Regions from separate parts of the Providencia rettgeri genome, predicted to be linked through region 1. Evidence: predicted binding sites of a transcription regulator. Region 1 holds the regulator's gene; each other region holds the start of a gene.
The links. Region 1 encodes CRP, which controls carbon source genes, mostly activating them, when cyclic AMP is high. Its sites were predicted from a motif close to ATGTGANNNNNNTCACAT; they were not measured.
Positions count from the first base shown of each region.

Region 2: a site for CRP is predicted at 1,150-1,167, ahead of epd (erythrose-4-phosphate dehydrogenase). Genes of this name have one in related genera too.
Region 3: a site for CRP is predicted at 1,076-1,093, ahead of udp (uridine phosphorylase). Genes of this name have one in related genera too.
Region 4: a site for CRP is predicted at 914-931, ahead of deoC (deoxyribose-phosphate aldolase). Genes of this name have one in related genera too.

Region 1 is NZ_CP163512.1:3,962,046-3,964,258, reverse strand. Features, by position in the region: gene AB6N04_RS18200 (phosphoribulokinase) at 1-163, shown strand, start outside; gene AB6N04_RS18195 (OsmC family protein) at 245-652, opposite strand; gene crp (cAMP-activated global transcriptional regulator CRP) at 1,009-1,641, shown strand; gene AB6N04_RS18185 (hypothetical protein) at 1,840-2,213, shown strand, end outside.
Region 2 is NZ_CP163512.1:115,490-117,702, forward strand. Features, by position in the region: gene tkt (transketolase) at 1-701, shown strand, start outside; gene epd (erythrose-4-phosphate dehydrogenase) at 1,180-2,199, shown strand.
Region 3 is NZ_CP163512.1:4,216,275-4,218,487, forward strand. Features, by position in the region: gene AB6N04_RS19240 (GntP family permease) at 1-794, shown strand, start outside; gene udp (uridine phosphorylase) at 1,220-1,978, shown strand.
Region 4 is NZ_CP163512.1:4,155,328-4,157,540, reverse strand. Features, by position in the region: gene rbsK (ribokinase) at 1-903, opposite strand, end outside; gene deoC (deoxyribose-phosphate aldolase) at 1,072-1,740, shown strand; gene deoR (DNA-binding transcriptional repressor DeoR) at 1,796-2,213, shown strand, end outside.

The DNA of each region.
Region 1 (2,213 bases):
TGGGCTAGAACAGATCGATTTCCCCTATCTACTATCAATGATATCTGGCTCTTTCATCTCAGCAATGAATACGATTGTCGTACCCGGTGGGAAATTAGGTTTAGCGATGGAGTTAATTATGACGCCAATAGTCGAAAAATTAATTAGTCGAAAGCACAGCTAAATTTTTTGATTATTATAAAAGATGCTTATCATTAATTAAGGTAAGCATCTTATTTATCAAATATAACAACAACAATTAAACTTATTTTTGGTTTTTTATTTCAAAGCTATGTGACACTTCAACGGTTTTTTCTAGCATTAACGCCACTGAACAATATTTTTCAGCCGAAAGTTGCACTGCACGTTCAACGGCTTTATCCGTTAATTCATTTCCTGTTACAATAAAATGCAGATGAATTTTAACGAAATAACGTGGTGCTTCTTCACGGCGCTGAGAGGTTAATTTCACTTCGCAGTCGGTAATATCATTACGACCTTTTTGTAAGATAGATACCACGTCGATGGCGCTGCAACCGCCCGCAGCCATTAGTACCATCTCCATTGGGCTTGGTGCTTTATCTCCAGCATTACCGTCCATCATCACTTGATGACCTGATGCTGACTCACCTAAAAAAGAGAGGCCTTCTACCCATTTAACTCTTGCTTCCATTTTATTCCCCTTGAAATGAAATCGATTTAAAGGCTACATTGTTCCATAGATATAATAAATGTTATATCAGCTTTATTCTGCTGAAGCGATACAGGAGAGACTTTCTGTATTGGATATGCTACAAACAATACTTAGTTGATAGGATTAAGATCAAAACTCAACGTTGCATTTGATTATATTATAGTGTTGATATCAATTTGTTCACCCTAACCATGAAAAGCGATTGATATAATGTTGCTATTCTTATTATTTAGGGTATATAAGACAAATTAATATGCTAAGCTAGTGACTTTAAAGCCAGCCTTTCTGGTACGCTTTTTCCGGATGGCTGCAATAACATACAGAGGATAACGCTAATGGTTCTCGGCAAGCCACAAACAGACCCTACTCTTGAATGGTTTTTGTCACACTGCCATATTCATAAGTATCCATCCAAGAGCACACTGATCCATCAGGGTGAGAAAGCAGAAACCCTTTACTACATAGTTAAAGGTTCAGTGGCTGTTTTAATCAAAGATGAAGAAGGCAAAGAAATGATCCTCTCCTACCTGAATCAGGGGGATTTCATTGGTGAGCTTGGATTATTTGAAGAAGGGCAAGAACGTACTGCGTGGGTTAGAGCAAAAATCGCCTGCGAAGTTGCTGAAATTTCTTACAAGAAATTCCGTCAATTGATTCAGGTTAATCCTGATATCTTAATGCGTCTCTCTGCGCAAATGGCAAGCCGCCTGCAAACAACGTCAGAAAAAGTGGGTAACCTCGCTTTCTTAGACGTTACAGGTCGTATCGCTCAAACGTTACTGAATCTCGCTAAACAACCTGATGCCATGACACATCCAGATGGGATGCAAATTAAAATCACCCGTCAGGAAATTGGTCAAATCGTTGGTTGTTCCCGTGAAACTGTCGGCCGTATTTTAAAAATGCTGGAAGATCAAAACTTAATCTCCGCACATGGTAAAACCATTGTTGTTTACGGCACACGATAATTAACCTTTCGCCTCACTCCCTTGGTGAGGCGCACTCTTTCGAATAGCTTTATATCATTGGTATAAAGCTATTTACATGAATGATTAGTGATAATCATATTTCCCATAACAATCCAAGTAGTATCGTTTCTTTATATTTTCTAGCTAATTGTCAAACTAAGATAGTGATAACTAATCATTACTCGGAGATTATTAGTTATGAAAATAGACAATAAACAAAATAATCATTTAGCCAGCATATCTAGTAATAAAAATATTCCCCCTCGAACGCCTTCAGTCATTTGTAATTTAAATACTATCAAAACATTCAATACCGTAAATTATCAGAAAATAAATTTTGCTATTCAGTCTCGATACTTTCATGAAAGAGCACAACCCGAATTAGACCATCTACCTTATTCACCACCTGTTGAAAAAATCTTGCTACCTTATAAATATCATGAAGATGAGTTTATTTCTCCATCAAATATCTTTAAGCGTAGCATTATCATAGAACAAAATTCACCCAAAAGCGTTAAACAGGAAGATACCGCCATGAAAATTAGTAATCCTAATTCTGAATCAATAAATAT
Region 2 (2,213 bases), 500 kb from region 1:
CAACATTCCTGATGTTCGTTGAGTACGCGCGTAATGCCGTGCGTATGGCTGCACTGATGAAAATTCGCAGTATCTTCGTATATACTCACGATTCCATCGGTTTAGGTGAAGATGGTCCAACTCACCAACCTGTTGAGCAGTTGGCAAGCTTACGTGTGACACCAAATCTCAGCACATGGCGTCCGTGTGACCAAGTTGAGTCCGCAGTGGCATGGAAATATGCCGTTGAGCGTAAAGAAGGTCCAAGCGCTCTGATTTTCTCTCGTCAGAACTTAGAGCAACAACCGCGTACTGCTGAGCAACTCGCCAATATCGAGAAAGGTGCTTACATTCTGAAAGATTGTGCAGGTACGCCTGAGCTTATCTTCATTGCAACAGGTTCTGAAGTTGAATTAGCGGTGAAAGCGGCTGAGCAACTGACGGCGGAAGGTCGCAAAATTCGCGTTGTTTCAATGCCATCAACAGATGCATTTGATAAACAAGATGCAGCGTACCGCGAAGCGGTGTTACCTGCTAATGTTAGTGCTCGTGTGGCTATCGAAGCAGGTATTGCAGACTACTGGTTCAAATACACCGGCTTAAATGGTGCTATTATCGGTATGCATACCTTTGGTGAATCTGCGCCTGCGGAAGAACTGTACAAAGCGTTCGGTATCACCGTAGAAAAAGCGGTTGAAGTAGCGAAATCGCTTCTGAAATAAGTGATCTCATGATGGGATATCCGTATATTGGATCTCCCACATAGTCTTATTTTGCTGAACAACGCCTAACATGAGTTAGGCGTTGAGGTTGTTGACAAAGCGGGAGAAAAGCGTGGTTTTTCCCACTTTGTGTTATCAGCCGAAAATCAATATATTGATTTTCCTTATTTTTTCAAAACCTATCCAACTGGCTGGCAAACCTAATCGGTTTGTCAGCAGTCTGAACGCCTAACATTAGTTAGGCGTTGTTTTTTTGTGCACCAATCGAGGATTATCTATTGCGTTCTCTTGCTTTATCCCTTAATCTAATCCTAAATTAGCTGAACCGTTTCAGTGAAATGAAAATTAATGAAAAAATATTTTAAAAGTGTCGGTTACAGCACACTTTTGATGTTTAACCACTAAAATGAGCAGTAGAGTGAGTGCGAGTCAGTTATCCTTAGCAACCGTGTGATTTTGCTCATATACAAGGTGTGGAATGGCAATCAGGGTGGCAATAAATGGCTTTGGCCGCATTGGTCGAAGCGTTTTAAGAGCGTTATATGAATCGAGCCGTCGGGCAGAGATAGTCGTTGTGGCAATTAACGAACTTGCTGAACCAGAAGGCATCGCGCATTTGCTGAAGTATGATTCCAGCCATGGGCGATTTGCATGGGATGTGAGGCTAAATGGCTCACTCTTACAAGTCGGAGATGACAATATCCGCTTATTTCACCAAACTGATATCACTGATTTACCTTGGAAAGAACTTAGCATTGATATTGTGCTTGATTGCAGTGGTGCTTATGGTTCTCGTGATGATGGTTTAAAACATATCGCTGCGGGGGCTAAAAAAGTGCTCTTCTCCCACCCGGGTACGGATGATCTTGATGCGACTATAGTCTATGGTGTTAACCACGAATGCTTAACAGCTTCAGATAAGATTGTTTCAAACGCATCTTGTACAACCAACTGCATTATCCCGATTATCAAATTGCTAGATGAGGCATTTACGATTGAGTCAGGGACTGTGACCACGATCCACGCGTCAATGAATGACCAACCGGTTATCGATGCCTATCATAAAGATTTACGAAGAACGCGTGCAGCCAGTCAGTCCATTATCCCTGTGGATACCAAATTAGCGGCGGGGATTACGCGTATTTTCCCAAAATTTAAAGACCATTTTGAAGCGATTTCTGTGCGCGTACCGACAACCAATGTGACAGCCATTGATTTGAGTGTTACCGTACATGATGATGTTTGTGTTGAAAAAGTGAACCAATTACTGCGAGGCGCTGCACAAGGGCATTTTCGTGGTATAGTGGACTACACAGAATTGCCGTTAGTCTCGATGGATTTTAATCACGATCCACACAGTGCTATTATTGATGGTACGCAAACGCGAGTTAGCGGAAAACATTTAATAAAAACCCTCGTTTGGTGTGATAACGAATGGGGATTTGCTAACCGGATGCTAGATACCACACTAGCTATGGCAGCAACAGGTTTAAACTAATTGGCTACTGACAG
Region 3 (2,213 bases), 250 kb from region 1:
ATGCCAAATGGTTAGGGAGGAAATATCCTGAATTTATGCCAGATGAAACGGGCAGTGAAGATCTCAAAGAAGTTCACGCACGTTACATGGAAGAAAAAGCAAACAAACCATTACCAAGCTTATTTTTATCTTTGCTGCCGATTGCCACGCCAATCTTATTGATCTTTATTAATGCTATTAATGGCTTGATTTTAAAGACAGAATCATTCCAAGGAATGGAAGGTAATTGGTATTTCCAGACATTTGAATTCTTGGGCGCGCCAATTATTGCTTTATCGATTAGTGTGTTGATCTCAATATATACATTAATGCCAAAAGCAACAAAAGAAGAAGTCATCGACCGTATGGAAGAAGGCTTACAAGCGGCGGGGATCATCTTGTTAGTGACTGGTGCTGGTGGCGCACTCGGCGCGGTATTACGTGATAGTGGGACAGGTAATATTCTCGCAGAGCAGGTTGCAAACTTACCGATTACACCCGTATTAATTCCTTTTATTATCGCGACATTGGTTCGTTTGATTCAAGGATCTGGCACAGTTGCGATGATCACCGCAGCGTCAATATCTGCACCAATCATCAGCCAAATCCCTGATATTAACTTATTGGTTGCGGCGCAAGCAGCAACAATGGGGTCTCTGTTCTTCGGTTATTTCAACGATAGCCTATATTGGGTTGTGAACAGAATGATGGGGATTAAAGACGTGAAACAACAAATGATCGTTTGGTCTATTCCAACAACAATAGCTTGGGCGATTGGTTTAGTTGGCGTCCTTGTCCTTGATGTCATTCTCTAAAATTGTACTTTAATTTTTATCTGCCAAACCAAAGCGCCTTTACAGGCGCTGAGGTTGTTGACAAAGTGGGATAAAAACGTGGTTTTTCCCACTTTGTGTTATCAGGCGAAAATCAATATATTGATTTTCCTTGTTTATTTTCAATAACCTATCCAACCTGTCGCCAAACATGTTATGTTTGTCAGCAGTCTGAAGCGCCTTTACAGGCGCTTTTTTCGATAATCAAATAAATTCATCTATACTGATTGCATCTTAGTTTGACTTTCGTTGATAAGCTTATTTTGTGATGTCAGTCACTTTTTAATGAAAATAAAATGACGCTGTTTTCATTAAAGGTGATTTTCATCACTAAATTAACTTATGCTTATCGCTATATTAATAGTAGCGAATTAATTCAATGATGCCATTGTGTAAAGGAGTTTGATATGTCTGACGTTTTCCACTTAGGTTTAAAAAAAAGTGACTTACAGGGCGCAACCGTAGCGATTGTTCCTGGGGATCCTAACCGTGTTGAAAAAATTGCACGTCTGATGGATAACCCTGTACACCTTGCTTCATTACGTGAATACACGTCTTGGCGTGGTGAGCTCGATGGTAAAGCTGTTATTGTTTGCTCAACGGGTATTGGTGGTCCATCTACTTCTATTGCAGTTGAAGAACTTGCACAATTAGGTATTCGTACCTTCTTACGTATTGGTACAACAGGTGCAATTCAAGAAGATATCAATGTGGGTGATGTATTAGTCACCACGGGTGCGGTGCGTTTAGATGGCGCAAGTCAGCACTTTGCGCCACTTGAATACCCAGCAGTTGCGGATTTTGATTGTACTAATGCATTGTTTGCCGCCGCAAAAGATGCGGGAGCAACGGTTCATGTTGGCGTAACGGCGTCGTCAGATACTTTCTACCCAGGTCAAGAGCGTTATGATACCTATACGGGACGTGTTATGCGTCATTTCAGAGGCTCGATGAAAGAGTGGCAAGATATGGGTGTCATGAACTATGAAATGGAATCCGCCACATTACTGACCATGTGTTCGAGCAGCAAAGGTCTGCGTGCTGGCATGGTTGCAGGCGTAATTGTTAACCGTACACAACAAGAAATTCCAAACGAAGCACTCCTGAAGAAAACGGAAGGTAATGTGCTGAGTATTGTTGTTGAAGCGGCACGTCGCTTACTGTAATCAATGATTTACTGGCTCGCCTATTTAAAATTCACTCGGTTGTGGAAAGGCAATAGGCGGGCTTAGTTTTCCCTCTCAATTATTCACACGAACGACTATCTCACCGCACTTTTAACAATTTGTAATGAATTTCCAGAAAATATACTGATCCTCTTATTCGGTAGATCTGTTATTGTCATAAAAACAACAATCAATATTATGTGCCCTTTAATCATTTGGGTTGCATCTCTTATAC
Region 4 (2,213 bases), 190 kb from region 1:
AAATTCATTGAATTGCTCAACACTTGGATAAGAAGATTGAGTCCCTTTCCCTGTCACACTAAACGCAGAAAACATCACTGCTTTTTTCAGTGCTTCTTCAATATTCCCCGTGTGTACATAGTAATGAGAGAAACAACCAATAAAGGCATCCCCCGCACCACTTGTATCGATGGCATTCACTTTGATTGCCGGTATATATAACTCGCTATCGCGAGTCATCCACAGAGCGCCCTTTTCCCCTAAGGTCACAATGAGATTTTTGAGTCCTTTATCCAGCAGAGACTGCGCCGCACTACGGACGTTATCCATCGTGTCTACTGGCATATTGGTTAAAATTTCTAATTCTGTTTCATTCGGCACAAAGAAATCACAGCGACAAGCAAAATCCAGATCAAGGGAGCGTTGCGCGGGTGCTGGGTTGAGCAAGACAGGGATCCCGTGTTTATTACCAAATGAAATCGCGTGGTAGACCGTCTCAAGCTGCACTTCTAATTGCAGCACGATCAACTTACATTTTTTCAGATCTTCTGCCGCACGATCGATGTCTTCTGGGGATAAAAATTTATTCGCACCTTTGACGATCAAAATGCTATTTGATGAGTTTTGATTAACAAAAATAGGGGCGACACCGCTTGACGTGCAAGGTACTTTTTCCACATAACGGGTGTTAATGCCATAAGATTCCAAATTACGGATCGTATTATCCGCGAAAATATCATCTCCCACTTTGGTTAACATGATCACTTTTGAATTGAGTTTAGCAGCGGCCACCGCCTGATTCGCCCCTTTACCACCACAACCAATTTTAAAAGCGGGCGCTTCTAACGTTTCGCCTTCTTTTGGCATTTGATCGATGTAAGTGATCAAATCAACCATGTTTGAACCAATAACTGCTATATCCATGATACCCCTCGTGTTAAATAAATCACATAATGATATGATAGTAACATTATCATGTTGCAAAAATATCATTTGTGATTAGGATCTCGATTAATGAATGATCAAGTGTTACATCTACCACATTTCCTCATTCTTTGTTGTCTATCCCACATTTATATAGGAAAGTTGAAAATGCAAGACTTAGCAAAGTATATTGATCACACTTTACTCGCGGCTAATGCGACTGTCAGTGATATCACAAAATTATGTGCAGAAGCGGCTGAACACCATTTTGCTTCCGTATGTGTAAATAGCGGTTATGTTCCTTTAGCCAGTGAGCTCTTAAAAAACAGCGACGTAAAAGTTTGCTGTGTGGTAGGCTTCCCATTAGGTGCTTGTTTAACAGAAGCAAAAGCCTTTGAAGCTGCTGAAGCTGTGCGCCGCGGTGCGGATGAAGTGGATATGGTGATTAACGTGGGCATGTTAAAAAGTGGCGATTTAGACTTCGTCCGCAAAGATATTGAAGCCGTATTTGCCGCCTGTGGTAGTGCAACATTAAAAGTTATTTTAGAAAATTGCCTGTTAACTGATGAAGAAATTACACAAGTTTGTGAAATTTGCCGCACAATTAACGTTGGTTTTGTGAAAACTTCAACAGGTTTCAGTACAATGGGTGCCACTGAACATCATGTTGCTTTAATGCGCAACATCGTTGGCAGTGAAGTTGGTGTGAAAGCCTCCGGCGGTGTACGTGATCGTGAAACGGCAATTAAAATGATTGAAGCCGGTGCAAACCGCATTGGCGCAAGCGCCAGTGTGGCGATTGTCACAGGAACAGCAACCAAGCCAAGCGACTACTAAATGATGGAGCGCGGCCCAGCCGCGCTAATTTTGTATCTCATAAAAGGATTGTAGGGTGATAGAAACTAAACAAAAAGAACGCCTTCGCCGCTTAAGTGAATGTTTGAAACGTTCAGGACGTATTCATCTTAAAGAAGCTGCTAGGATACTCGAAGTGTCTGAAATGACCATTCGCCGAGACCTTAGCGCAGATACGGAAGGCCCTATCCCTATGTCACTCCTTGGTGGCTATATTGTTTCTGTTACCCGACCCGCTAACCTCGTAACCCAAGAGCAGCAAGCCGATATTTTCACGCCAGATCAAACCGAAGAGCTCTATATTCCCAATCTTGCCGCTAGCATGGTGACTGAGGATGACGTGATCTTCTTTGATAATGGCATTGAAATGGCAACATTAATTTCCCTGATCCCTGAAGAAATCAGCTTTACGGGGATTTGTTATTCCCATAACGTTTTTCTTGCACTTAGCCAGA